Regions from separate parts of the Bacillus altaicus genome, predicted to be linked through region 2. Evidence: riboswitches for the same ligand, from Rfam matches in the RefSeq annotation. Region 2 holds a riboswitch; the other holds the start of a gene.
The links. A riboswitch is a leader RNA that binds a small molecule or an ion and turns the genes downstream of it on or off. The one in region 2 is predicted to bind thiamine pyrophosphate.
Positions count from the first base shown of each region.

Region 1 (15,486 bases), 350 kb from region 2:
AAAGTGAGTAAGAGTTGGTTTGCAAGTATTTATAACCAAATGGGGAAGAAAGCTTTAAGTGTAGATTAAATAAAAAAGGTTATCCAAAAGATTATTTTTGGATAACCTTTTTTTATAATGAAATCTTTAACAGAACTCCATTTCATCTGCATCTTATATTTATACCTATTGTTTATTCTAGTGATACATCCGATGCGACGTGATGTAAAACGTATAAGAGGAGAGAATGAAAATGAAAAAGAAACTATTACCAATTTGTGCAATGGCACTTTTAACAGTAGGTTATTCTTCGGTAGCGAGTGCTTCAACTGGAACACTGACAAAGGAAGAAGCAGCGCAAGTACAGTCAGATGTAGCTAAAAAGGAAGCAGCAATTCAGGAACAGCAAAAAAATGATGCAGAGAAAAAGCAAGCGGCCCAAGTACAAGAAAAAAGTGATGTCGCTAAAAAAGAAGAAGCAATAAAAGCGCAACAAAAGAACGAAGTAGAAAAAAAGGGAGCAGCACAAGTACAAGAAAAAGGTGATGTGGCTAAAAAAGAAGAAGCAATTAAGGTACAACAAAAGAACGAAGTAGAGAAAAAGGGAGCAGCACAAGTACAAGAAAAAAGTGATGCAGTTAAAAAAGAAGTAGCAAAGCCAGCTGTACAAGGTGAAAAATTACCAAACACAGCATCAAATAATGTAGCAATGATGGCACTAAGCACATGTCTTGTAGGGATAGGGACATTATTTGGTTTGAAGCGTCGTAATAAAGTTAAGGCGTAAATAAAATATTTTCCTATAAAGAATGGGATAATTTCATATATTAAAAATGGTAGGTTATTCCTACCATTTTTTGCATGGAGGGATGGAACATGAAGTTACTCAATTATATCGGTATCATATTGATGGCCATAGGGCTATTCATGGGATCATATTACGCTGTGGAATGGTATAAAGGAAAAAGCTCTGCTCAAGAATTAACGAAAGAAGAAATAAAGAGCCTTAAAAACATACAAGATAATCAACTTTCACATGAAACACCTGTAACTTCCCAAGTACCTTCTTCTCAAACACAACATAAAGAAGGAGAAAAGGTAGCGATGTTAAATATACCGAAAATAAAGAAGAAGTTTTCTATATATTGGGGAGCGAATGATGCAACTTTGAAAAAAGGAGTAGGTATGTTTGTTAGTGATTTAACGACAACTCCATCTGGAGGGGGACATACTGTACTCAGTGGGCATCGAGATACTGTATTTACAGATTTAGGAGAGTTAAAAGAAAAGGATACTCTTATTTTAGAGTATGATAATAAAACTTACACATATGAAATTCAAAAGACATGGATTACCCATGCGGATGATCGTACTGTTATTATAAAAAAAGAAGAACCAATATTAACACTGACGACTTGCTATCCATTTGAGTATATAGGAGATGCACCAGATAGATATATTATCGAGGCGAAGTTAACTGGTAGTTATTCAAAATAAAGTGGGGGCTTTTATGGGAAGTTAATCTCCCACCTAAGTTCCTCGCATGTACCGAATTTTGAGGTGGGAGTCTTACCGCCCGCAAATAGCGGGATAAAATTGTAGTTTCTGAAAGTGGGAGGGGGATACATAAGTTATGTCAAAAAACATTTTAATTGTTGAAGATGAAGATATTTTACGTGAAATATTAAAAGATTATTTTTTGAGTGAACAATATAAAGTGCTTGAAGCGAGAGACGGGAAAGAAGCCTTAGCTTTGTTTGAGGAAGAAGAGGTTGATTTAGTTATACTCGATATTATGTTGCCGGAACTAGATGGATGGTCTGTTTGCCGAAGGATTCGTAAGACGTCCCAAGTACCAATTATTATGCTGACAGCACGCGTAGATGAAGATGATACGTTACTTGGGTTTGAACTTGGAGCAGATGATTATGTGACGAAGCCGTATAGCCCGCCAATTTTATTAGCGAGAGCGAAACGATTATTGGAAAGTAGAAAAGCTTTGAAAGAATCTCCAAATAGTGAAGATGAAACAATATGTATTCATGGAATTTATGTTCACTTCCCATCTCGTACTGTTACTGTTGATGGAGAAAGTATTGCTTTAACACATACAGAGTTTGAAATATTAGTGTATTTTATGAAAAACCAAGGAATTGTACTAACAAGAGAGCAATTAATTTCAAGAATTTGGGGATATGAATTTGCTGGTGATGATCGAACAGTTAATAGCCATATTCGTAATTTGCGAAATAAATTAGGAGAGAAAGCAAAGCACATTACAACTGTAGTGCGAACAGGTTATAAATTTGAGGGGAACATATGAGAAAAGGGATTGTGCTTAAATTATTTACCCTTACAACGGCCTTATGCATGTTGATTTTAGCGACGATATTTATTGGACAAACGATATTTTTTAAACAATATTATGCGAATCGAAAAGTGGAAGATATTAAAGTGAATTTAGATTCCTTTGAAAAGAGTTATGTAAATTATGCGGGAAGTGCAGAAGGAATTCAGAAGCTGGAGCAAGACTTTTTAAGAGAAAATAATACGTGGATTACGATATTAGATCAGAATGGGAATTTAAAACATGTGGATGATTTTTATTTTGAAGTAACGATAGACCGTAGGCAACAAAAGAGCTTTGGAAAACAAATATTCAAGATTCCCTTAGGTAATCTCGTCAATATAGAGGAGATTGATAATAAATTATCAGAGCAGTTTTTAGGACAAGAAATTTATTTTTCTGGAGTGAGAAAAGAAGATAGTTTTATTCCGTTCTCTTTTTCTTTAGCTAAGCAGAATTTAAGTGGATCTAATAAACCGTTAGAAAAAGCGTTTCAGGAGAAAATGATTAAATCAGATGAGGAAAAAAAGAAAGCTGATCAAGAGTCAATTGTTAAGGAAAAGAAGCCAGTCGTTCAGGAACAAGCTACTCAGGAATTAGGTGCTTACATAGGAGGACGTGTTACGAAAGTACAGTTCCCCGATGTAAAAGGTCCTGTGAATCCAATTTATAAAAATAGTTTATTCTTAGATAGAATAAAGGAATTTCAAACTGATTTATTATTAAAAGAGAGTAATCATATACAGTATTCAACACAAATAACGGACTATGAAAAGAATGATATAAAATATAAATTATTAATTAAACCAAAAAAAGAAAAAGACGGATCGGTAACATATATATACGCGATGGCTTCTTTGCAACCTGTCGATGAGGCTGTACAAATGGTGCAAGATTATTACATCTATATTGTTGCATTTGTAGTCGTTCTAATTTTTCTAGCTTCGTTTTATTACTCAAAACAAATTGCAAAACCGTTACTAAAAATAAATGATACAACGAAGAAAATAGCTCATTTGGATTTCACAGAAAAAATTCCGATTACTTCAAAAGATGAAATTGGTGATTTATCGCAAAATATTAATACATTATCTAATAAACTACATTCACATATTGGACAGTTAGAACAAGATATTGAAAAAGAAAGAAAGTTAGAAAACACCAGGAAAGAATTTATTGCAGGCGTTTCGCATGAATTAAAAACGCCGCTGAGTATTATGAAAAGCTGTATTTCTATTTTAAAAGATGGGGTAGCTGAGCATAAAAAAGAATACTATTTTCAGGCGATGGAAAAAGAAGTAGACAAGATGGATATACTAATTTTGGATATGCTTGAATTAGCTAAATTTGAGTCTGGCACATACAACATGAAGATGGATTCTTTCTATATCGATGGAGTGATTGAAGAAATATGTGAACAGCTTTCATCGGAGATAGAGAAAAAAGAACTGATTGTGCACAAGCATATATATCCAGCTGAAGTGGTTGGGAATCAAAATAGAATTGAACAAGTAATAGTGAACTTCATTACGAATGCAATACGTTATACACCAGAAAAAGAGGATATTATTATTTCCGTAATAGATGAGAAGAATCGTATAGAAGTGTGTATTGAAAATAAAGGTTCTCACATTGAAGAAGAACAATTAGATAAAATTTGGGATCGTTTTTATCGCGTGGATGCGGCACGGAAACGTTCACAAGGTGGAACAGGGCTTGGCCTTGCAATTTCAAAGAATATTTTAGAACTGCACAATGCTGAATATGGGGTGAAGAATACCGAAGATGGTGTGTTATTTTACTTCTATTTACCGAAAAAAGCGTAGACAATACATGTTACGCTTTTTTTTAAGTTATTTTCATATTATCTTTACTTAATCTTTATTTTTACGCAGTATAATCTGTTTAGAATATGAGGTTATGTAAGGAGTAGATTAGCCGTGAATAGCAATTTACTAGGTGTGATGGTATTTATTTTCTTTTGTGCATTTATTGTATTTATTATTGATATTACGATATGAAAAAAGAGCGCTAATTAAGCGCTCTTCTTTTTTGTATTCATTTGATAAGCACCGATGCTTTTGAATAAGCGTGGTGAAGTTGTAAATAAAAGAATTAGTAATACAGTACATAGTATGAAAGAGCCGATCATAGTACTGCCGTTTACAATTAATGAATATAAGACAGCTGATTGTCCTTTAGGTGCATATTGACCAAAGAAAATAATACCAGCAATAAAGTGACAGAAATAGCGTGCAAAGCTGCCGACAAATGTGGCAAGGATAATGTAAACGAGTGCTTTTTTTCCTTTGTTTTGTTTTGGTTTATCTTTGCGACTACCAAAACTTGAATGCTCTGCATTACTGTTGTCTGAGGCAAGTGCTTTTTGAATTGGACGATAGAATAAACCAGCAAAGCCGATAAAGGAAAAGGCAATGAAGTACTCAATGAATGCTTGAACAGGTGTTAGAATGTAGGCATTACCTACGACGATTTGTAATAGCCCCCAAATTAAGCCTCCTAAGAAAGCACTTTTGAAGCCCCAGCGGTATGCAATAATAAAAATAGGAATCATAGCAAATGAGATGGAACCGCCTGTTGGAAGTTTAATTGATAATGGTAGAATGTCGATAATCAAGGCGAAGGCTGCAAGAATTGCAGATTCGATCATCGCTTGTAAATTGGTGTTACGCATGTTGTCTCCCCCTAAATCCAAGTTGCACAAAAAAGAACATTATCATAGGAGGATACGAAATACGTAAATAAAAAAGAGGTATGTATTTCGGACGTTTGCACAATCCCTGCGTTAGCATTAACTAACAGGTTCAAAGGGTCGGAACGAAATGTTCCCTCTCAGCGGTAAGGCTCCCCCCGTGATAACGAGATTCTTTATTTGTTATTATTTATTGTAAGCGAAATGGATGAGAATGGCAAACGAATACCTTATGACAATTATTGAAATAGAATTGTATTGAAATGTTAATAAATATGAAGTGAAAAGGTATAGTCCAAGTGAAATAGAGTATGATATAATTTTTTTGAAAATAATTATCATTCTCTTCTGAGGGGGAAGGTTATGAGCTTAGTAGATATTAAAATTGGTGAGAAAGTGTTAGTAAAAAGTATTCAGTCGTTAGATCAGTTATTAAAGCGTAGACTGGCTGCTTTCGGCCTCGCGGAAGGAAGCGAACTTCGCCTGAAACAGAAAGCGATGTTTAAAGGTCCTTGTACATTGGAGTGTCGTGGACAGTTAATTAGTATTCGTCATTGTGATGCGAAAATGATAAAGGTGGAATTAGCGTGAATAAGGTAGCTTTGCTAGGGAATCCGAATACAGGGAAAACATCATTATTTAATGCACTTACTGGTTCTTATGAGTATGTAGGAAACTGGAGCGGTGTAACAGTAGAAAAGAAGGTTGGTAAATTAAAAGATAAGCAAGGAACATTAATTGATTTACCAGGCGTCTATGATTTGAATCCAGTTTCACGTGATGAAGGTGTCGTTACGAATTTTCTACTAACAGACGAATTTCATCATATGTTAAATATAGTGGATTCTTCTCAATTTGAGCGGAATATGCATTTAACATTGCAATTACTTGAATTTGGTAAGCCCGTTTCAATTGGTTTAAATATGGTTGATGTGGCAAAGCAAAGAGGAATTGTGATTAATGTAAAACGGTTATCAGAAATATTAGGTGTAACAGTCGTTCCTGTCATCGCAAGAACCGGAAAAGGCTGTGAAGAATTACTTACTACTCTTCATGAAGAGAAACAAAAAGAGAAAAAGCCATTCATTATTTCATATGGTGTACAAATGGATGAAGGAATTGGAGAGATAATTGCTCTTTTAGAGACAGCGAATTATGAGCATCCGAGATGGTTAACCCTACAATTTCTAAGCAATAACGAAGTAGTAGAAAAAGAAATGAAAGCACTACCAATTTATAAGGAACTTATAGCCATTCGATCTCGTTTAGATGGAAAACTTGATTGTACGTTAGAAGAGCACATTTACAAGACTCGTGAAGCGTATATTGAAAAGTTAAAAACAAATGTTATGCAACATGAGAAAGAAGGAAAAATTCCTTTTTCGGAAAAAATCGATAGGTTAATTACACATAAAATTTTAGGACTTCCAATCTTTTTAGCAGTTATGTTTTTTATTTTTCAGGTTACGTTTACGTGGATAGGTACACCTTTATCTGATATGCTTGATGGATTTTTTGGCGGACAACTTACTGATTGGGTTACAGCTGGTCTCACAAGTGTTGGCGCTTCTGATTTTATTCAAGCGCTCGTTACAGAAGGTATTATTGCTGGAGTTGGTGCGGTATTAGTATTCGTTCCACAAATCTTTGCACTATTCTTCTTCATTTCATTATTAGAAGACTCGGGATATATGGCACGAATTGCAGTTGTTATGGATAGAATTATGGAGTTTTTCGGTTTAAACGGAAAAGCGTTCATTCCGATGATTATCGGCTTTGGATGTAACGTTCCAGGTATTATGGCAGCGAGAACGATTGAACAAGAAAAAGAACGTTTACTTACAGTTCTTGTAACACCATTTATGTCTTGTTCAGCACGTTTACCTGTATATGCATTATTTGCGGGAGTTTTCTTCCCTCATAGTCAGGCAACTGTTGTGTTCTCTTTATACATTGCAGGTATTGTTCTTGCGTTACTCGTTACAAAAATTATGTCTCTTACTATTTTAAAAGCGGAAAAATCTATTTTTGTCATTGAACTACCGCCATACCGTGTGCCGCAAGCGAAAACGCTATGGCTGAGCACGTGGGAGAAAGGTAAAGGATTTGTTCGTAAAGCAGGTACATTCATCTTCGGTGGTTCTGTTGTCATTTGGTTATTAAACTATGCAGGTCCATCAGGATTTGGTGTTGATATGGGAGACAGTTTCTTAGCGATGATTGGTGGATTTATCGCACCACTTTTTGCACCGCTCGGTTTTGGAACGTGGCAAGCTGCGGCATCCCTTTTAACAGGATTTTTAGCGAAAGAAGTTGTCGTTTCTACAATGGCAATTATTTATGCCGTTAAAGAAGATGTGCTAGGAAATGTAATGGGAGCACATTATACTGCGCTATCAGCCTATGCATTTATGTTCTTTATTTTATTATATGTTCCGTGCTTAGCGACAGTAGCTGTCATTAAACGTGAAACAGGATCGATGAAATGGACAGTTTTCTCTGTCATTTATCCGCTCGTTGTTGCTTATGTATTAACGCTCATTATATACCAAGTTGGATCCTTACTCGGATTCTAGAAGGAGATGTATCGCGGTGATGGTCAATATTATAATTGGAGCTATCATTTTTGGTTATGCAGCATATACTTTAGTTAATTTTGTAAAGAGAAGTAAAAAGGGAAAATGCGCAGCATGCTCTTTAAGTAAGTCATGTCAGTCGCAAACTTGTAGTCCGGATATGGAGCAAATTGCTCATAAATAAAAAAAGCTTTGCGAATTTCGCAAAGCTTTTTTCTTTATTTTTTAATTTTTACAAGTTGTGATGCTTCTACTCCATTTGCTCCAGGTAATTCTTTGCTAGGGTCTTTATCAAACTTCAGTACACCTACAGATTTCTCTTCACCTTTCACATTTCCATATGTCGCATCATCAACGATGGCGAACATATCTGCATAAGAACGGCCATCACCGATAATTGTATTACCTTCATAGTTTAATTTTGAACCATCAAGTGTAGCATTTTCTACTTTATCTTTTGCGAATAATACACCTTGCTCTGTTGTTACAGCTGGTAATTTATCAATTGCTTTTGTGTCGTCATTTTTATCAACTTGTTTAAGTAGTTCTTTCTTAACAAGTTCTTCACCAGTTTTCTTATCCATTACAAGAACTTTTTTATCTTCAAGTGTTGTAAGCTTCATTTTATACATATCTTTTTCTTTTACTTCTTTTTTATTTTTATCTGCAATTTGCGCTACTTGCTCTTCTGTTCCATATAATACAAAGCCGTTCGCTTTTTCTCCTAATAAAGAACAACCTGATAATGCTCCGAATGAAATTGCTGCTGCTAATCCGATTCCTACTAATTTTTTCATGATGATTTCTCCTTTTATATGTTTTATAGTAAATACAGTTTCTGTATTAGTCCTTACAGTATGAGAAGCTTTTTTGTTATTCCGTTGCTTCTGGTATTAGTGTATAAGAAATGTTGAAACGTAACTATCGAGTTAGCTTACAGTAACATTACAATTATGTAATTTAGTAAAATCGCGCAAAAATAAGTTAATTTTGGAGGCAGAAATAATAAGGATATAGTAGGAATACAATATTATATCTGGAATGTCATATTATATTAGTTGTATTTTGGAAATAACATGTAAGGACATCTTAGTTTTGTTATAATAAACACATAGGTTGTAAAAATGAATATTCTTACTGAAAAGGAAGATTTTTAATTTTCCAAGTAGTAAATTTGAAATATGAGGTATATCATAGGAGGAATTTGGATGTCTGTATTTAAACGATTAAGAGATTTAACAATGTCGAATGTGTATTCATTAATTGAAAAAGCTGAAGATCCAGTTAAGATGACGGATCAATATTTACGCGATATGCAAGCGGATGTACAAGAAGCTGAGAAAAGTGTAGCAGCTCAAATCGCACTTGAGAAGAAATTCAAAATATTATTTGAAGAGCAAGAAGCACTTGTGAAAAAACGTGAAGAGCAAGCTCATATGGCTGTTCAAGCTAGCAACTTAGATCTTGCGCGCCGTGCTCTAGAAGAAAAACAAAATGCAGAGCAAAAGATGAATGAGTATAAAGCAAGCTATGAACAAAACAAAGCTGCTGCTGATAATCTTCGCCTTAAGCTAGAAGAAATGCGTAAGCAATTAACAGAGCTGAAAAATAAACGTGAAACACTTGTAGCGCGTGTAAATGCAGCGAAAGCACAAAAGAATATTAATCAGGCGATGTCTGGATTCGATTCAAATTCAGCAAAAGCTGGTTTAAGCCGTATGGAAGAGAAAGCACTTCAACTAGAGGCTGAAGCAGAAGCAAGCGGTGAAATTTACAAGAAAGAAAAGTCGTTAGATGATGAGTTCGCAAGCTTAAACAAAAATTCTGTTGTTGACGATGAATTAGCTCGTATTATGAAGCAGTACGAGAAATAATATAGAATAGACAAAGAAACCGACATGTCTGAAGAGAATTCATGTCGGTTTTCTATTACTATTTTAGAGGAGGTTGTGTAATGACGTGGATGAATGTTTTAGCTATGCTTGTATGGACTGGAGCGAGTGCGGTACTTTTATTTGCAATTATGTGGGTTGATTCGATTTTTACAAAATACAATGATTTAAAAGAAATAAAAAATGGAAACACAGCAGTGACAACACGTTTCGTTATGAAATTATTCGCTCAAGGATACATTTTGTCACAATCGATTACGAAAGCAAATGATTTATGGCAGGCGCTTCTTGCCTCCGCAGTTTCTTTCGCTATTTTATTAGTTGTAGAAATGTTCATTGAGTTTGTGTTAAAGAAAATGTCTGGTTTAGATTTAGAAGAAGGAACGAAAGAAGGCAGCGTAGCACATGCGCTGTTAGCTGGTTCATTACATATCGTTGGGGCACTTATTTTAGGTGCTTGTTTATAAAGAGAAAAGGAGGGGTAGATTGTGAGCTTATTTAAACGTATTAAAAATATAATGAAAAGCCCAGAGCCGCCGAAACCAGAAAAGAGTCTTTTGACGTTAGCTCCTGGCGATATGATTGAAGTGTCGTTAGTCATGTACGAATTAACTGGGAAAACGAGCATGCATTCTCGTAAAGAGATTGTTTTAACTTTGCAGGACGGGAAAGATATTCGTTATTTGAAGATTGAAGACCGTGAAAATACGTATTACAAATTGTATACACCGATTGATGGTCGTTTAGATTCAATCGATGAAATTCCGACGACGATTGAAATGGATGATATAGAGTATCATATGGAAGAACAATATAATGGACGTGTTGTTGTTATGGGGAAAACGCCATTCGCTGCTTCAGAGGAACAGCACGTATGGGAATTCCAGTCTGACAACCGCAAATTATTACGTGTTGAATGGCAAAATGGTCGCACAATGATGTATGAGGGAGAAGCAATTATTCCTGCTGATGTACAAATCATAAGAGCAACATAAGGGGGCGTAATCATGTCAAACCGATTGTTTACCATGATTAAATCGTTCGTAATCCCTATACTTGCTATCGTTACATTACTTGTTATTGCCGGTTATGCTTTATCGGGCTGTCAAAGTGGTCAGGCGAAGTCAATTCAGGACCGTTATCCACTAGAGTCTGTCGCAAAGGATGGTAAACAAGAATCTTACGTGTATAGGGCCGCCAATCGGTCAGTTCCTGAAGTTGCAAAGGAACTTATAGCCGAAAGGAAACCGAAACAAGCATCTAAAGAAGACGAAAATCAAATGTTCCTCGTTTATTCTGATAAAATGTATAATTTACAAAAGGATAAAGAGAAACCATCTGATACGTTAATTGAAATAAGTAATGAAGAATTTGTCCGTCAAAATTACCAGCCATCCTTCTTACAAGGATATATTATGGGGAGTATATTAAACGATATATTCGGTTCACGAAAATCATCATACGGTGATTATCGCGGATATAATGACAGACAAAATCATAAACCGGTTATCCCGGAAAGACCACCTACGAAAGAAGAAAAGAAAACCCCACCTCCAATTACGAAGGAAGGGAAAGGATCTATTATTAAGCGAGGCGATAATGTAGATCCGAAATCATCTGTAGGTGATAAAGGGAGTATTACGGAAAAAGGAAGTAAAACGACGCCTCCGCCTTCTACCGGAAGCAAAGGGAAAATCACGAAAAATCCAGGTGGCTCGAGCGGATCTGATGTGAAGCCGAAATCATCTATTAAAACACCACCAAAGAATACGTCTCCCCCGAAAACAAGGGTTGGCGGTTCAGGGAAAATTTCGAAGAGAAGATAAAGTGAAACTTTAATCAGTGGGGGTTTTGTCCATCCCCACTGATTATTAGCCTTCACCAATCGGGCATTTACGGGCAGTTATCTCCCACCTAAATTCCGCGCATTCGCCGAATTTTGAGGTGGGAGTCTTACTGCCCGGCAAATAGCGGGATAAAGGAAAACCCAAGGAGCAGGTAAGCACTTCTTGGGTTTTTATTATTGTGTATGTCATTTGTTTTTATTTAAAAATTGTAGTGTTTTATCGAATGTTTCTTTTCCTGCTGGTGTATTCATGTTGAACTGAAATTCATGCGCTAACTCGCCAAAAATACTTTTATCAAAGAAAAGACCGTCTACAGCTACATCTTTGCTTTGTAATGTTGAAAATAATTCCTTACCTTGATCTTCGAATGAGGCAGTATTACCATCTGTAATAAACGTTGGTGGATAATCTTTTGTTACATGCTTTGAAATTGAAGCAATGTTCATTTCCGGTAATGTTTCAAAGTTTTTTGTTCCAAAGTATGCCCAACCAGTCGTGCGCATAAAATCTTGTATTTGTTTAGATGTTTCCACTTTAGCTAATGCAGGCATGTTATAAGGACCACAATATAACAAAACACCTTTTATAGTAGAAGGGTTAATAATAGCATCAATCTGTGCTAATTTTGCATATGGCGGGGAAGTTTGAATTGTAACAAATTGACCAGATATTTGTGCCCCAGCAGAATCCCCCGCAAAATAAATAGTATTTAGTTTTAAATTATATTTCTCTTCATTATTTTTTATATATGTATAAGCTTCACCGAGCTGGAGTACGGGAGTAGGATATTTGCTTTTAGGAGCAAGGGCATAGTTAATATTTACTACCGCATAACCACGCGCTGCTAATTCTACTGCATAACCAGTAATTTGCGATTTATCTCCACCTACAAATCCACCACCATGCACCCAGAAGATAACGGGTGTTTCTTTCGTATGATTTTTAGGATAAATAATATCTAATGTGCCGTCTGGAAATTTAGAATGATAGTCAATATCTTCAATGATTTTTGTTTCTTTTAAAGCATTTTCATAGTTATCAGATTGAAATATCATGCCTTTTTCAAAGACTTTTTTTATAATAAATGCTTTTGGATTTGGTGAAAGAAACCAGTAACTTAGTCCTGAGAGAATGAGTCCTAAAATAATTAGAAGAGCGATGAAAAGCTTGTTTTTTAATACTCCTTTAGTTTTGTGTTTTTTCATTATCAAATTATCTCCATTTCTTATTTTTATCCCGCTATTGGTGGGCAGCCCTCCTTATCTAGTACACTCTTGTTAATAATATTATGAAGTTTTTGGAAAAGTCTACCTGAAAATGTATTTTTCTTTTAGTTTATGACTGCTACAATTAATGTATAGGGAGGGATTGTTATGACTATGTATAAAAGATTTAGTTTGATTATGTTCCTCGTCTTATTTCTAAGTTTGTTCATTAGTACAACGATGAAGTTTAGCTTTATTTGGGGTGTTTTATGGGGAATATGTACATGTACTCTTTTTCTGTATATTCCGCTGCGCTTTCAACATGAAGTGAACGCCTTTCAAAAGTATGTAGATTGGATTAAAAGAGGAGAAATGTGGGGGGAGTAAAATTATATCGGCGATTATTGAAATATATCGACCACAACTCAAAATATATCAGCGATTATTGGAATATATCGACCACAACTCAAAATATATCAGCGATTATTGAAATATATCGACCGCAACTCAAAATATATCAGCGATTATTAGAATATATCGACTTACCGACAAAAACTGATAACGATAGCAACTTAATAAGAAGAAGAGGCTGTGCCAAAATTTTGGCACAGCCTCTTTTTTCATAACGATTAATGAATATCACGTTTCTTGAAATTACCGCCTTTTACTTCTGCTACGTCATAAACTGTAATAAAGGCATTAGGATCGATTTCATTAATAAGGTCTTTCATTTTACTTTCTTCTAAACGGTTAATTACACAAGAGATTTCTTTAAATTTCTCTCTTGAATAACCGCCATAAACTTCATTATATGTTGCGCTTCGGCCTAAACGATCACGAATTGTTTCAACCATTAGTTCAGGTTCTTTTGTGATGATTTTAAATGTTTTCGAACCACTTAAACCAACCTCAACGATATGAATCACTTTCGAAGCGATAAAGTAAGCAATTGCCGAAAGGATAGCTCCTTGAAGACCAAATACTGTTGAAACAAAAATAAAGACAAACATATTTAAGAATAAAATAAGGTCACTTGTTCCAAATGGTAACTTTCGAGAAAGTAATACGGCTAGCATATCGATTCCATCTAATGCGCCGCCGTTACGTAATGCAAGTCCCATACCAAAACCGATAATAATACCACCAACAACAGTAATTAAAAGCGTATCGCCTTCAATAATTGTTGGTACTCCGTGCATGACAACCGTACCCACTGCTAACGAAGCGATACCGATAATTGAGTAAAGCGCAAAGCTTTTACCGATTTGTTTATATCCTAACCAAACGAAAGGGATGTTAACGACTGCGATTAGAAGTCCTAATGGTAATCCAAATAATCTTGAACTAACGATGCTTAAACCAGTTACACCACCGTCGGATACGTTGTTTGGAATTAATACAGCTTCTAATCCGTACGCTGTGATAAGTGCTCCAATAATAATCATCAAAGCTTTTGAAGCGATTTTTAGCTTATTGGGCTTGTTTTTGATAATTTTCTCCATGTAATTTCCTCGTTTCAAACTAGTTTCTTATTTGTTACGTAATTCACACCTAAATTTCATTTTAACATTTAATTTGAAAAAATTCTCCTTTAATGGATGTATGCAGGGAATATTATCACCATATTACCTTTAAAATATTTTTGAAATGAGTATAAGAAATCCCATCCTTTCAAAGGATGGGAGGCTATTAAGAAATTATAAAACTAAGCACGGATAGGAATAAAGCGAATCCTAAAATAGCTCCGCAAACTTTCATATGACGTTTACGTCCCATTACGACAATCGCAACATATTCACGAATCATAGCGTTAGGCCAGTAATAAAACGCAGTTTTGGATCCAATTCCTTGGCTATTAAGATCAGCTTGTCTTGCATATATACCAGCACGGAAAAGGTGGAAATTGTTCGTTGTAAAAATACTTCTATACTTATCTTCAGGCTTTAAAGAATCCATAATTTCTTTAGAGAACGACATATTTTGATATGTGTTTACAGAGCGATTTTCTTGCACTGTATGTTCAAGAGGAATTCCTTTTTCAACAGCGTACTTTTGCATCGCTTCTGCTTCTGGAAGGCCTTCATCCGGACCTTGTCCACCAGAGAAAATGATTGTTGGTGGTGTATTCACAGCAGCTTGTTTCCAATAAAAGTCGATTGCTTTATTAATACGACTTGCAAGTAAAGGCGGTACTTTATCATTAATTAAGCCGCTACCAAGAACGATGATGAAATCTTGATTACGTCTTGGTCTGTTGAATTGGTATAAAAAATAAGCGGTTAAGAAGTTAGATAAGTGTATAAAGAAATATAAAGTTATAAGAGAAATACCAGCGAAAATAGGCCTTAAATGTGATGAGAATAAACTTGCTGGATTTATAATAGGGAGTAACATCAAGAATAAAATCCCTAAAGCAGCAATGAGTGTTAAACAGTTAGTGAAACGTCTTCCTTCTCGTTTCATTAAAATTCTTGCGTTAAGAAATAACCCAAACATTAAAGCAACAATACCGAAAGGAATCATAATGATAAGTGCTAAAATAGGTAAAAACATGATGTAGTATAGATTAGCATTACCTGAGTCATAAGCTGCAAGCATACAAAAAAGAAGGAAAAAACAGAAAAAGGCATTAAATAAAAAGCCGTTTATTATTTTTCGTGGATCTTTTAAGTAAGAGATAAGAAAAATAATAAACAATATAAGAGGAATAATTCCGAAATACATAAATATAGTACACCTCAATTTTTATAATGTTTTTATTGCAACCTTAATACTACATGATTTTGAAGTTATTAATAATAAAAATAAAGATTTAGAATTTTCTTGAAGATAATATGGATAGGTATGATAAAATGCATTCAAGGCGGTATATGAAAAGTGAAGTGGTTGAAGAGGCACTCTGCGGAGTGTCTTTTTATGAAAAGTAT
Region 1 is NZ_CM143394.1:932,810-948,295, forward strand. It holds gene ACE38F_RS04825 (S-layer homology domain-containing protein) at 1-69, shown strand, start outside; gene ACE38F_RS04830 (LPXTG cell wall anchor domain-containing protein) at 233-766, shown strand; gene ACE38F_RS04835 (class D sortase) at 856-1,476, shown strand; gene ACE38F_RS04840 (response regulator transcription factor) at 1,613-2,302, shown strand; gene ACE38F_RS04845 (sensor histidine kinase) at 2,299-4,152, shown strand; gene thiT (energy-coupled thiamine transporter ThiT) at 4,362-5,021, opposite strand; TPP riboswitch at 5,107-5,208, opposite strand; gene ACE38F_RS04855 (FeoA family protein) at 5,403-5,630, shown strand; gene feoB (ferrous iron transport protein B) at 5,627-7,615, shown strand; gene ACE38F_RS04865 (FeoB-associated Cys-rich membrane protein) at 7,632-7,799, shown strand; gene ACE38F_RS04870 (lipoprotein BA_5634 family protein) at 7,834-8,412, opposite strand; gene ACE38F_RS04875 (PspA/IM30 family protein) at 8,824-9,489, shown strand; gene ACE38F_RS04880 (DUF350 domain-containing protein) at 9,570-9,974, shown strand; gene ACE38F_RS04885 (DUF4178 domain-containing protein) at 9,996-10,502, shown strand; gene ACE38F_RS04890 (DUF4247 domain-containing protein) at 10,515-11,333, shown strand; gene ACE38F_RS04895 (alpha/beta hydrolase) at 11,540-12,559, opposite strand; gene ACE38F_RS04900 (hypothetical protein) at 12,728-12,946, shown strand; gene ACE38F_RS04905 (YitT family protein) at 13,189-14,061, opposite strand; gene ACE38F_RS04910 (YdcF family protein) at 14,249-15,283, opposite strand.
Region 1: linked by a shared signal. The riboswitch ahead of thiT (energy-coupled thiamine transporter ThiT) and the one ahead of thiC (phosphomethylpyrimidine synthase ThiC) in region 2 are both predicted to bind thiamine pyrophosphate.

Region 2 (15,486 bases):
AGCGATTAATGCGATGAAAGCCATTAACATTGCTGCTACGTTAATAACAAGTTGCATACCTTCAGATGCACCGCGTGCAGCTGCATCGATAACGTTTGCGTCTTCACGTTCTGTAGAAAGTTCAACGTTATTATCTACTTTTTCTGTTTCTGGCATAATTAGTTTTGCAATTAATAAACTTGATGGAGCTGCCATAATTGCTGCTGCTAATAAGTGCTCTAACGGAATTCCCATCGCTGCATAGCCGACAAGAACTGATCCGGCAACAGCTGTCATACCACTTACCATAATAGTGAAGAACTCACTGTTAGTTAAACGTGCTAAATAAGGTTTAATTAAAATTGGTGCTTCTGTTTGTCCTAAAAATACAGTCGTTACTGAGTTTAAGCTTTCTGCCTTAGAAGTTCCAAGAAGTTTACTTAATGCACCACCAACGATACTAACAAATTTCTGCATAATACCTAAGTAATATAAGATTGCAACTAATGAACTAATAAATACAATTGGAAGTAGTGCTTGAATAACGAAGATAAATCCCCAAGGTCCTTTTGCGTTGACCAAATCCCCAGCAACGAATCTAATTCCCTCGTAAGAAAAATTAATTAATCCTTGAACGCCGTCAGCAGCAACTTTTAAGCCTGCTTTTCCAGCATCCCATCGTAATACAATAAATGAAAATGTCATTTGTAATGCTAGCGCGATTAAAATTGTGCGCCAATTAATAGCTTTGCGGTTGGAAGATAATAAGAAAGCGATTGCTAAAACCCCAATCACGCCGCCAATTCCCCATAAAATATTCATGCAGTGCATGCTCCTTCCTCATAGTAAAAAAGTGTATAAACCAGTTGTCTATACTTTTGCGAATATAACATCTTAAGTAACTTATCATAATGGACATCGGAGGTCAAACGTCTAACGAAAAGTTTAAATAAAAAGAAAATTCTTTGAAAAAACACATATAAAATGAATAGACATGAAATAGGTTATGTTTTTTGTGGAAATATATTCATTATGATAACATTTTGGACAATTTTTATAGAATATAGTGTACGAAATAGGGGAATGAACGCATAATTTTTTCGTAGAGAGAATGAAAGGGGATTACTATATCGAGTTCTTTAAAAAGAGCCTTCTAGTAAACTAGAAGGCTCTGAAACTATAACTTAAGGTACTTTCGTATACCCTAAGAAATGGCTTTTCCAATAAGAATTGTTTAATGAAGCGATTGCTACACCTTTATCTCCAGCTTGGATAAATGATCCGCCCCCAAGGTAGATACCCATGTGAGAAGGACCTGCTTTATAAGTGTCTTTGAAATAAATTAAGTCACCTGGTTGTGGACTTGAAGTTTGTGGTAAGCTGCTCCAATATCCAGCAACACTTTGGCGGCTAATGTTATGGCCAAATTTCTTATATACGTGGTAGATGTAACCACTGCAGTCAACGCCATTAGCAGAAGTACCGCCCCAAACGTATGGTACGCCTTGCATAGATTTCGCGTATGCAAGTAGAGAAGAACTGTCACCGCTATTATTGCTTGTATTATTATTGTTGTTGTTGTTTTGATTGTTGTTTTGATTGTTATTTTGGTTGTTGTTAGGCTTATTATCTACTGCGCCACCAACTGGTGTTTTAGATAAGAAACGTGTTCCGATGTAACCAGTTTGACCATTGTAGTTAATTTTGCTCCATCCAGAGTTTTCAGAGATTACTTGAACCTTCTGTCCTTGTGGAAGTGCGCCTATGATTCTATAATTTGTACCTTCGCCGCTACGTACATTTAGCGCAGAAGCATTAATGTAGTAGTCACCAATTGCACCTTGTTCAGGTTGCTCAGGTTGTTCAGGAGTAGCAGTGCCACCTTTAACGAATTTTACAAATTCGCTACTAACATAGCCTGTTTTTCCTTGGTAGTTTACTTTAAACCAGCCGTTTTCAGATCCAACTACGTTTAATGTTGTACCATTTAACACGCCGCCAATTACACTATGGTAAGCAGCAGGGCCTGTACGAACACGTAGAGATGTTGCGTTAACGACGTAAGTACCACCAGTTTGAACAGTTCCATTATTATTTTGCTCTTGGTTGTTACCTTGAGTAACGTTTTCGTTAGAGCCGCCTTTTGTTACGTAGTCTTTGCTTAAGTAAGCTGTTTGTCCTGCGTAATTGATTTTGAACCAATCTTGAACTTCGCCTACAACTTGTACTACTTGTCCTTGTTTAACAGAACCTACAGTTGGATGAGAAGTGCTAGGACCTGTACGGACGCGAAGGGAAGATACATTTACTGTATAGTTTCCGCTTGCTGGTTGAACAGTTGCTTCATTGTTACTGCTTGTAGAGCCAGTATTTGAAGAAGCGCCTGATACAAATTGGCTACTAACATAACCAGTTTGTCCGTTATGGTTGATTTTCACCCAACCATTTTCTTCTCCAATTACGTTTAAAGTTTGTCCTTCATAAACACGTCCTGAAACAGAACTAGAAGTGTTAGGAGCTGTACGTACACGTAATACATCAGCAGTAACTTTATTTTTCCCACCTGTGCTTACATTGTTATTCGTTGCTCCGTTTTTTGATACAAACTCGCCACTAACATAGCCTGTTTGTCCATTATGGTTAATTTTGAACCAACCATTTTCTTCTCCAATTACGTTTAATGATTGACCATTATAAACGCGAGAGATGATGTCGTGAGAAGTACTTGATCCTGCGCGAACATGTAGCACGCTGGCATTCACCGTATAAGATGAACTGTTTGATGCGGAAGCTTGGACAGCTTGTGTAGCAGCTTTTTGTGTATTTTGTTCAGGGGCAGCTTGAACACTATCAAGTGTAGGTGCTGCTCCTCCTGCTACAGACACTGCCGCAAGACCGGCAAGGTATTTTTTCATAATTTGTCGATTCCTTTCTGTCTGTAATGTAGTGAAGAAATATTTACCAACTGTTAAAAATTCTAAAGAGCATGTCGATTACTGTCAAGACTTATGCGGGAATCTGAATATGACAAAAAGATTACAAGAAAAAAATCAAGGTATAAATCCGCACCTTGATTTTCATTTAAATACATATATTTGATGCAAGAAATGAGAAGATTATTCGTATTTAGGAAGATGTGCTGTTGGATTTTAACAGGCTTTGAGAAAATGAACTTTGCAGTAATTTGGTGATAGGGCCAACTTGACCATCTTGAATCGCAGTTCCATCGAGATGGGTCATCGGCAAAATTTCAATAGTCGTTCCCGTAAAGAAGCATTCATCTGCTTGATAAACATCGCGAACGCTGAAAAGCTCTTCTTGTACAGGAAGTTGAAGAGTGTTAGCTAAAGAAAGGACGTACTGACGAATAATGCCGTTTAAAATAAGGTGATTGGCTGGATGCGTATACAGTGTTCCGTTTTTTATGAGAAAGAAGTTAGAATGGCTACCTTCCGTTACAATACCATTTCGTACGAGAAGTGCTTCTTTACAACCTTTGCGCTCAGCTTTCGTATAAGCTAATACATTTGGTAATAAATTTAGCGATTTAATATCACAGCGGAGCCAGCGCGTATCAGGTTCTGATATAGCACGTACACCGTATTCAATCCATAAAGCTGGTCTTTCCTTTTTTGAAATATAAGCATAGATTGTCGGAGTTGTGTCATATGAGAATGCATGTGCTCGAGCTTGTACACCACGAGATACTTGCAAGTAAATTGTTCCGTCTTCGTGGAAATTATTGTTTTCAATTAATTTGTAGAGTAAGATGATGAGTTCGGCTTTTGAGAAAGGGAGTGATAATTCTATTTCTTCCATGGATCGATATAATCTTGTTAAATGTGGGTCTAATAAGTGAAAGTTTCCGTTATAAAGGCGAATAACTTCATAGACGCCATCGCCAAATTGTAAACCTCTTTCTTCAAGTTCTATGTACGCGCGATGTTTCGTTGTATCAATAACTGCATCATTCCATAGTACAAATCTTTCGTATGCCAATTTTCGTCCCATCCTTTCGTTAGTACATGAATAAAAAGCACTCTAGTTATTTTTATGTAAGCAATTCTCTTCATATGACGTATATGTATTTATTTGCAAATCATAGAGAAGTAGTGGTGACTTATCCCGCATTAACGGGCAGTAAAACTCCCGCCTCAAAATTCGGCTGGAGCAAAGAAGTTAGGTGGGAGATTAACTGCCCGTAAACGCCCGATTGGTTCAACTAATAATCAGTGGGGGATGAACAAAACCCCCACTGATTAAAGTTTCACTTTATAGCATTTTGTATATACAAATTCGAAAATGAGAAATAAGAATCCTGCTTTTTGAAAAAAAAAAGCAACATTCGTATGGAATGTTGCACAAGGAGGGTAGCTATCTTTCATAGGGACATCGTCTTTAAAGGTTTCATTTATGCAAACAAAACACTTGGAAAGACAATTATAAGAAAGTTGAAAACAAATGATGCGCATATTTCTCTAAGGGATCTTATTGAAGATGAGAGATAAGAAATATGTGGAACCTTGTTTACATATTTTATTATAAAGATGTTTCGTTAATGTGGTGTAAATATTAGGTGAAGGTTATGTAATTTTAAAGTTAATGTATAGAAGAATTTGTAGAGAGGAAAATAAAAAAGAGGCTGAGATTACTCAGCGCTCTTCTTTTCTTCTTTAATAGCCGTTTTTACTTCGCCAGTTTTGATCTTATTGCTTTCAGAGAAGCGAAGTAAGTCGCCTTCAATGATTTTGTCTGACATATTTAGCTCATTTTGTGCACGGTCAATAAGTGGTTGAGCCTCTTCTTTCGGTAATTGCAGAACTTCACCTGTGTTACGGTCGTAGAATGTACTGTTTGTGTACATGTACTTATCTGTAATGAAGCTACCGTCACGAAGAACAACGAATCCTTTATTGTCTGGTGAGAATACGTCATGACCGAATTGAATTTGATTCGTAGAATCTACACCAAGTAAGTTTAGAATTGTTGGTTTAATGTCAATTTCACCAGTTGGTTTTGAAATTGTTTTACCTTCTTTTTGACCTGGAACGTGAATAAACATCGGTGTTTTTTGTAAGTTCATCTGGTCAAATGTAGTAATTTCTTCTTTTCCTAAGAACTGTGCCATTGCACGGTTATGGTTTTCAGAAATACCATAATGGTCACCGTAGAATACGATAACAGAGTTGTCGTAAATACCTTCAGCTTTTAGACGCTCAATAAAGTGTTTCATTGCTTCGTCTAAATAACGAGCTGTTACCATATAGCGGTCAAATACTCCATCACCAGAGTTGTACTCGTCGATTAATTTCGTACTGTCATCATAAGTGAATGGGTAATGGTTTGTTAAAGTAAGGAAGCGAGTATAGAACGGTTGCTTCACTTGTTTTAACATATCGATAGACTGATCGAAGTATTCGATATCTTTTAATCCCCAATTTAATTTTGTTTCTGGCGTAATCTTGTAGTCAAGCTCGTTGTAGTAACGATCATAACCAAGTGCCGGATACATAATGTTACGGTTCCAGAACGTTGCGTTGTTCGCGTGGAATACTGATGTGTGATATCCTTGCTGACGCAAAATTTCTGGAGTTGCTGTATATTCGTTATTACCGTGTGTGAAGAATACAGCACCACGGTCTAGTGGATACATTGAAGTATCTACTAAGAATTCAGCATCAGATGTTTTACCTTGCCCAGTTTGATGGAAGAAGTTATCGAAGTAATAACTTTCTTTCGCAAATTGGTTTAGGAATGGTGTAACTTCTTGTCCGTTTACTGTCGCACCAATTAAGAATGTTTGTAACGATTCAAGAGAGACAACAATTACGTTTTTCCCTTTTGCAGTACCATACATATTTGGATCTGGTTTACTTTGTGTTGTTTTCACATAGTTTTCTGCTTCTTGCAATTTACTACTATCAGCAAACGCTTTTTGTGAACTTGATTTTGCTTGTAAGCCAAGATCGTATGCTTGGTGTACATATAATCCTAAGTTTTTAACAAGCATAACGCGGTCGAATGAACGTGTTAATAGTTCTGGACGCTCAGCTTCTGCAAGTCCTAGGTTTACGCTGAAAATAGCAACTGTTGACACGAAGTATAGGGAACGCATCGGACGTGCTACACGTTCTGTCGGTGCAAAATCTTTCTTTTTCTTCTTCAATAGAACGAAGAATACGATAATATCCGCAAATGCAAGGATGATTTTGAAGTTAAATAATTCTTTCACACTAGAACCTAAACTTCCGAAATTAGATGTTTGTCCTAGTACTGGTAAAGTAACGAAGTCATTGTAGAATCCGTAGAACATTACGTTACCAACAAGGATGAACGTTAAGATAAAGTTAATTCCTAGTGCTATATAGTTACGTTTTTTCCCTTTTGCAAATAATGCAAGACCCACAAACAGTAATGATGCTGCTAATGGACTAATGAATAAAATGAATTCTTGCATGAAAGATTCAAGTTTTAAATCGAAGCTAGTGCGTGTAATGATGTAGGTTTTTAGCCATACGGCCAAAGCTACGAATAAAGTGAAACGCACATTTTGAAATTGTGATTTCATGGTTTCTTTCATTCATTTCCACCCTTTCTCTATCAGGCTTGGTCGATTTTGGAGCGAAAAATGTTAAAATAAAAAATACATAGTTTTCTTGGCCATAATTAGAGTTTCTATATTCACCCATATACGACTTTAACTATGCATACCCTTTTTGGTTTCTTGTGCTGCTCATAAGCATAACGTCATTTCTGTATTATACAACAAAATTCATTTCTGAGAAACACTATAACATTTTACATTTTTTGTATGTGATTTGTCACTACCAGAGAAAACTTTAACATTCGTTTATAGGCTCGTCAACTAGAAAATATAACAAAAATAGAAAAGAATGTTAAGCGAAATTGAAAGTTTTTTGGTTGAGAAATATGGAATAGAAATCTTTAAGTGGTTGTCTAGAAAACTATTATATGAAGGAAAACACGAAAAAATTAACGAACACTTGTTCTTTTTGGTTTTGTTTGTTACAATGAAATTTCATTGATAGATTATGTGTAATTTTGATGAACTTTTACTGATAACATAACATATTGTAGCTTATTTCTTTTGAAAAATAGGGAGGCTTTTGAATGAAACAAAAATTTTCAGTTGAAGCGTTTTGGAAGAAAATAAAACATGTTGCGAAGCAGGCAGGGCAGTCGGTAATCTATGCGAGTTTATTGTTGTTTTACGTTTTGCAAAGACCGGATGTTCCAAAACGAGTGAAAATTATTGTAATCGGAGCACTTGCTTATTTCATTGCACCGATTGATGCAATCCCAGATTTAGTTGCTGGAATTGGTTATACGGATGATTTAGGTGCGTTAATGGCCGCACTATTACAAGCATCGATATACGTAAATGAAGAAGTGAAAGATAAGGCACGAGTGAAGTTGGCAGAATGGTTTGGTTCGGATATAGACACATCATTTATCGATCAAAAATTAGATCAATAGGTGAGACCTGTCGGATGACAGGGCGAACGTAAGCGAGGAAGTGCATTATGCCATCAGGAAGAACGCATACGAAAATAAACTTAATATCCCTTCCGGTTGTTTTGTTTATGCTCTTTTCGTATGGATTAACAAATTTTGATTTTTTATTAACTTTTGCAATTGGCTTTTTAGTAGGTACTGCATTTTTAACACCGGATTTAGATACGTACAGTAATGCGTATAATAAATGGGGATTCCTGCGCATTTTTTGGTATCCATATCGGAGCGTAATGCCCCATCGTTCCTTCTTCACACATACGATTATAATTGGTGATATTATTCGTATTGCATACATGTTAATCGTGTTTTCTCCGTTTTTATTCCTATTAAATATAATAGCGTTCGACGGAAATTTAATAGAAATTACGAAGGAATACGAGGTTGAAATTGTAACGTTTGTAATGGGAATTGTTGTGGCGAGTACGCTCCACATTATAGCGGATAAAGCAAATACGCGCCGAAAGAAAATGATGAGAAAAAAGAAGAAACGCAGAAGATAAAAAAACCGTCCCAAAAGGTATTTTGGGACGGTTTTTTTCTTATTAATAGGTAGGTTACTCTTGTCGAATCGCCGATAAAATTTCATTTACGATTATGCGACAGTTTCTTTTTAATCAAACGTTTGTTTAAAACTAAGCTTTCAGTACCTTAATCCCTTTCACGATATTCCAAATGAAGTAGTATAAGCTAATGATTCCGCAAATGCATAAGACGATGATTGCTCCAATTCCAAGTGTTACGTCTGGTTGATCAGATCCGATGCCCATAATTCCTAAAATAACTAATCCAATAAATGAAGCAATGCTTGGAATAATATGTGTCCATAGAGCACGTTTTGCATGTGGTTTCGTTTCAGAATCACCCACAATCCACACGATAATAGGGAATAAGATAGGCGCAAATAATACACTAAAGTATGATAAAGCTGCTAATATTTTGTTTCCGTTCATATATATCACCTCATAAGTAATGTCCGTTGTTATACCTTTAGTATGCAGTAAATTTGGTAAGCTTCCTATCGATTAACATTACAAGAACGTGACGTTTTTGTAAGATTTTCTGTTTAAATGATAAAATTTTCAAAAAAATCTTTTTAAATGAAAATTGGTGTGATAAAATTAATGAAAACGTTTTCGTAGGCGTTTATATTTTTTTAGAATTAAAGGTATGATGACCTGATAGTCTATTGATAAGGTTATATCTATTTAAAAGGGGATTCTTTAGGGGGAGAGAACAATGAACACATGGACACAAGTTTACGATCCGTTCGGTAACATTTGGATTTCGGCAGCAGTCGCACTTATTCCAATCATCTTTTTTTTCTTAGCTTTAGCAGTTTTCCGCATGAAGGGGTATGTGGCAGGATTTATTACAGTTGTATTAACGATTTTGGTGGCTTTATTTGCGTATAAAATGCCATTCACAATGGCAATGGCAGCGACCGGATACGGTTTCTTATACGGATTATGGCCAATTGCGTGGATTATCATTATGTCAGTATTTTTATATAAAATTTCTGTGAAAACAGGTCAATTTGATGTCATTCGTGCATCTGTATTATCCATTACGAATGACCATCGTTTACTCGTTATTTTAATCGGATTTTCATTTGGAGCATTTTTGGAAGGGGCAGCAGGATTTGGTGCACCAGTAGCGATTACGGCAGCGCTTCTTGCAGGTCTTGGGCTAAATCCTTTATATGCAGCAGGTCTTTGTTTAATCGCAAATACTGCACCAGTAGCGTTCGGAGCGATGGGGATTCCGATTACAGTTGCTGGACAAGTAACAGGCATTGATCCACATAAAATTGGACAAATGGCTGGGCATCAATTACCGTTCTTATCTTTATTTGTTCCGTTCTTTATCGTATTTTTAATGGATGGTTTTAAAGGAGTAAGACAAACGTGGCCTGCTTTATTTGTAGCCGGTAGTTCATTTGCAATTACACAGTTTATTACAGCGACGTTTTTAGGGCCAGAACTTCCTGATATTACGTCAGCGCTTGTAAGTTTAGTAAGTTTATCGCTATTCTTAAAAGTTTGGCAGCCGAAAGAAATTTATCAGTCTAAAGAAGCAAATAGTGAAGTAGCAGCAACGACGACATCTATGCCGAAACTAACAGTAGGAAAAGTAGTAAAAGCATGGTCTCCGTTCATTATTTTAACTGTGATGGTAGTCATTTGGAGCCAAAGTTTCTTTAAAGCATTATTCGCTCCAGGTGGTGCTTTAGAAAGTCTCGTATTTAAATTTGAAGTTCCAGGCTTGCACAATTTAGTAATGAAAGCAGAGCCAATTGTAAATAAACCAACACCTTATGAAGCAATCTTGAAATTAGATGTTTTATCAGCGACTGGAACAGCAATTTTAATTGCTTGTATCATTTCTATCTTTATTTTGAAAATGAGTGCAAAAGATGCAGTAGCAACATTTAAAGAAACGTTAAACGAACTAAAAATGCCAATTCTATCTATTGGATTCGTATTAGGATTCGCATTTATCGCAAACTATTCTGGTTTATCTTCTACATTAGCGTTAGCACTTGCAGGAACTGGCGGACTATTCCCGTTCTTCTCACCATTCTTAGGCTGGATTGGGGTATTCTTAACAGGATCAGATACGTCAGCGAACGCACTGTTCTCGAATTTACAAGCAATTACAGCGCAGCAAGTCGGTGTATCTGAAGTGCTTCTCGTTGCAGCAAATACAACGGGCGGTGTAACAGGTAAAATGATTTCTCCGCAATCAATTGCGATTGCTTGTGCGGCAGTTGGACTTGCTGGGAAAGAGTCAGATTTGTTCCGCTTTACATTGAAGCATAGTTTATTCTTCGTTACTATTATTGGGATTATGACGTATGTGCAGGCTTATTATTTGACTTGGATGATTCCGTAAACAAAAAAGAAATAACCTTTGCATTTTTCAGATTATAGGGTATGATGGGAAAGTATTGAAAATTAAATCAGTGATAAACTAGGGGTGCCTAACGTATGCGTAGGCTGAGAGAGAAGCGTGTGAACTTCTTAACCCTTTGGACCTGATCTGGCTCGTACCAGCGTAGGGAAGTTAACGGCTTTACATAATTATGTCTTTATGAGCCAGGTCCTTATTTTTTTATGGACCTGGCTCTTTTTATTTTGGCATACGCTGGCCATATCTCGTCCTTGTCACGAACAGGGGGGCAATAAAGGTTATGAAACAATCTGTTTCTGCAGAGCAAATTGAATTAAAATCGAGTTTACCAGGAAGTAAGAAAGTGTATGTGGATGGGCCACGTGAAGGTATGAAAGTGCCGATGCGCGAGATTGAACAAAGCGATACGAACGGTGTTCAAAATCCGCCAATCCGTGTGTATGATACGAGTGGACCTTATACAGATCCAGAATATAAAGTGGAGCTGGAAAAAGGGATTCCAACGCCGCGCCACTCTTGGACCCTGGGGCGTGGTGATGTAGAAGGATACGAAGGGCGCGAAGTAAAACCAGAGGATGACGGTGTGAAAGTGGCTTCAAAACATACACCTGTTTTCCCGCAAATGGACCGTAAGCCGCTTAGAGCGAAGCAAGGTACAAATGTTTCGCAAATGCATTATGCACGTAATGGCATTATTACGTCTGAGATGGAATATGTTGCGATTCGTGAAGGGCTAGAGCCTGAATTTGTTCGTAAGGAGATTGCAGAAGGTCGTGCGATTTTGCCAGCGAACATTAACCATCCTGAAGCGGAACCGATGATAATTGGACGTAATTTTCACGTAAAGGTAAATGCAAATATCGGAAACTCTGCTGTATCGTCTTCTATTGCAGAAGAAGTAGAGAAGATGACGTGGGCGACTCGCTGGGGTGCAGATACGATTATGGATTTATCTACAGGTAAAAACATTCATACAACACGTGAGTGGATTATTCGTAATGCTCCGGTACCAGTTGGAACTGTGCCAATTTATCAAGCGCTTGAAAAAGTAAACGGAATTGCAGAGGATTTAACGTGGGAGGTATACCGTGATACGTTAATTGAGCAGGCGGAGCAAGGCGTTGATTACTTCACGATTCACGCTGGTGTATTACTTCGTTACATTCCAATTACTGCAAAGCGTATGACAGGTATTGTTTCGCGCGGTGGTTCGATTATGGCGCAGTGGTGTTTATTCCATCATAAAGAAAACTTCCTATATACTCATTTTGAAGAGATTTGTGAAATTATGAAGCAGTACGATGTTTCGTTCTCTCTTGGAGATGGATTACGTCCAGGTTCTATTGCAGATGCAAATGACGAAGCACAGTTTTCTGAGCTTGAAACACTTGGTGAATTAACAAAAATTGCTTGGAAACATGATGTGCAAGTTATGATTGAAGGACCTGGGCATGTACCGATGCATTTAATTAAAGAAAATATGGAGAAAGAACTTGATATTTGTCAGGGCGCGCCGTTCTATACACTTGGGCCGTTAACAACAGATATTGCACCAGGTTATGACCATATCACATCAGCGATTGGTGCTGCGATGATTGGCTGGTTTGGAACGGCGATGCTTTGTTATGTAACACCGAAAGAACATTTAGGTTTACCAAATAAAGATGATGTTCGCGAAGGGGTTATTACGTACAAAATCGCTGCGCATGCAGCCGATCTTGCGAAAGGGCATAAAACGGCTCATCAGCGTGATGATGCACTTTCGAAAGCACGATTTGAATTCCGTTGGCGCGATCAATTTAATTTATCTTTAGATCCTGAACGTGCGATGGAGTATCATGATGAAACGTTGCCAGCAGAAGGGGCGAAAACAGCTCATTTCTGTTCAATGTGTGGCCCGAAGTTTTGTAGTATGAGAATTTCGCATGATATTCGTGAATATGCGAAAGAAAATGATTTAGAAACGACAGAAGCAATTGAAAAAGGAATGAAAGAGAAAGCGGTAGAATTCAAAGAAATTGGTAGTCACTTATATCAATAATACGTTACACCTCGTTACTTGATTGATCACATTGTACCTAACTTAAATATAGAAGAAGCCCCCTTTGCTAAGACGGTAGCAAAGGGGGCTTCTGTTGTCTATAAGGCGAAGAATAATTGTACCCAGTAGTATAAGAGGAATAATGTGACGACTGTTGTGAGTGGGATTACGATGAGAGATACGCTTAAATAATCCTTCCATTTCACTTTAATTTTGTTTTGTCTTAGTATATACATCCAAATGAGGGAAGCTAGCGTACCAATTGGTAACAATAGTGAACCGATGTCACTACCAATGATATTTGCGAGATAGATAGTTTTTAATGTGACTGGATCTAGTCCCATTTCTGTTAATGTGATTGTACCAATCATAAGTGCAGGGTGGTTATTGAAGACGTTAGAGAGGAGGGAAACGAGTCCGCCCATTGCAAAGCTGGCATAGAGTAGATGCTGACTTACAACTGGTTCGAGCCAACTTACAAGTGCCGCTGTTAATCCTGCGTTATGAAGCCCGTAAATAATTACATACATAGAGAAAGCGAAAATTAAAATGTGCCACGGTGTCTTTTTCAAAATATCGACTGGGTTTGTTCGTAAGTAGTACCATCTCCAGATGAGAAGAATGAGTGAACCGAGTACAGCAACAATTTCGATTGGAATCGATAAGAAGGATGCAACGAATAGAAGACAGCGCATAAGGAAGACGAAGCCTAATACTTTTAACATGAATTTTGTACGTTTTTGTTTTGTATCAACAGAATTTTTTCCTTTTAATGGATGGAAGTTTTTCGTGAAAAAAATCTCTTCAATATCATATGAAGAAACAGGTAATCTTTCTGGAAGTTTTTTCTTTAAAACTGTATACATGAGCCATGACATAAACAGTAGTCCTAGTGTTGCAGGTACAAACATCATAGCTGTATGCATATAAAGAGTCATATTAACAATATTTAATGCGATTAAGTTTACGATATTACTTACACCGATTGGTGCACTAGATGCAGTGGCGATTAAAGCACCGCTTAATAAATAAGGGATTTGTTGATGAGGTTTTAATTGAAGGTTTTTCAGAAGTAAAATCAAAATCGGTGTTGTAATTAAAATACTACCGTCGTTATTGAATAAAAGAGTCATAAGAAAACATAATAATTGAATATACCAGTATAAACGGCGACCGGAGCCCTTTGCTAAATTTGCAAGTTTTGCTGCGGACCAGTGGAAGAAGCCGAAGCTTTCTAATATAACCGCCATAACGATGGTCGCTAATATTGTTATGGAGGCACCGCCGATTTTACTTATAATGTCCATGACGTCTGGTTTTGATACAAGTCCAGTAATGAGGATAATGCCAGCGCCGACTGCTGCCGGCCATGCCTCATTTAAGCCACGGGGTCGCCAAAAGACAACAATCATCGTTAAGAAGAATACAATAATAGTAATCCATATTTCAATGCTCATATTTAACCTACCTTTCTATTTTCCCTTGAACAAATGTAGCTTGTCTCAAGTTTATATTGCTAGTATATTCAGCAGGAAATAAGAAGAACTAGGCGTATAATGGAATGATGTGAATATGTGTTTTTTGAGCTATAGGACAAGTATCATTGGTAGTGTAATAACTATTAGGAGAGACGTCTAATAAATGAGGGGCATTCTATGTACGAATGCCCCTCATTTATCCCTCTATTTGCGGACAGTAAGACTCCCACCTAAAAACTCGGCTGGAGCAAAGAAGTTAGATGGGAGCCCTGCTGCCCGTAAACGCCCGATTGGTGAAGGCTAATAATCAGTGGGGGATGAAAAAACCCCCACTGATTAAAGTTTCACTTTATTATTTTTCCTTCAAAAAAGTTCGATCCTTCAAGAATAAATTCCAGAAGAAAATGAATCCGGGTAGTAAAATTGCAATCCCGATTGCGTAAAGAATAAGAAGTGCATAGAATGTTTCGACCGTCGTAAAGCTTGTAAATACAGTTACGTCCGGGTAAATGATATACGGTAAATGGGCGACGCCGTAAGCGTAGCTTGCAAATGCATATTGAGCGACGACAGCTAAAACTGCAATGCGAGGGAAGCCTAGTGTGCTGTACTTCTTATTTGTCCACCAAAGGGAGGAATATCCGATAACAAATAAAATGATAGAGACTGTAAACCATGGGAATTGCTTTATTAGTCCTTGCATAAGCCAGTGTGTTTCAGGGTCCATTACAACGAGAGCGATAATAGCAGTCACGAGCGTTGCAGGACCAAGTATGATGGCATTTCTCCTATAAATTCGGTACGTATCTTCAGAACCTTGTTCCCTAGCAAAATCAGCAAGAAAGAGAGATGATAGAAATAGTTCCGAAGTTAGTCCAAAGAGCATATAACAATAAATAACGGGACTAGAAAGAAGTTTTCCGTAAAGGAGCACTTCTTTTCCTTCAGACATCGTAATATAGGCACCTTCTGTAACGGGTAGAACGGTAATTAATAGAGCTGGGATTAAGAGCCCTGTAATACCTGAAATAATCCGAAGAAGGTGTTGGTACTTTGGTAGGGAGTAAGCAAATACCATAAATGTACTGCGAATCGCAACGAGTACTAAAATTAACATAACTGGTACAAACATAACCGTTGCCAGGGTAAAGGCTGCTTTCGGAAAGAAACCGAGAAAAGCGACAACGACAAAGACAAGAAACGTATTTGTTACTTCCCAAGTTGGTGATAAGTACCGATTAGCAAGCTTGGCAGCAAGCGTCGGGTGTTTAGCGTATACCATGCCCCAAAAACCAGCCCCAAAATCAATAGACCCTAGTATGCTATATACGAAAATAAGAGCCCATAAGATGATGATTGCAATGCTTTCCTCATGCACGAGAATCGCCTCCTTCGTGATGTAAATCATTCTTTAACGGATGTTTCTTAAAGAATGTCCGTAGTACAAAGACTGTTAAAATACCGAGTCCAATATATAAAATGATGAATAAAACAAATAAAGGACCGACGAAATCAGCGCGTGTAGAAGCATCGACCGTACGT
Region 2 is NZ_CM143394.1:578,991-594,476, forward strand. It holds gene ACE38F_RS02915 (NupC/NupG family nucleoside CNT transporter) at 1-801, opposite strand, end outside; gene ACE38F_RS02920 (C40 family peptidase) at 1,164-2,894, opposite strand; gene ACE38F_RS02925 (D-amino-acid transaminase) at 3,106-3,990, opposite strand; gene ACE38F_RS02930 (LTA synthase family protein) at 4,628-6,559, opposite strand; gene ACE38F_RS02935 (YkvA family protein) at 7,111-7,476, shown strand; gene ACE38F_RS02940 (metal-binding protein) at 7,524-8,015, shown strand; gene ACE38F_RS02945 (magnetosome magnetite crystal formation protein family) at 8,148-8,465, opposite strand; gene lldP (L-lactate permease) at 8,752-10,407, shown strand; TPP riboswitch at 10,478-10,593, shown strand; gene thiC (phosphomethylpyrimidine synthase ThiC) at 10,706-12,466, shown strand; gene ACE38F_RS02960 (arsenic transporter) at 12,565-13,923, opposite strand; gene ACE38F_RS02965 (cytochrome d ubiquinol oxidase subunit II) at 14,297-15,322, opposite strand; gene cydA (cytochrome ubiquinol oxidase subunit I) at 15,315-15,486, opposite strand, start outside.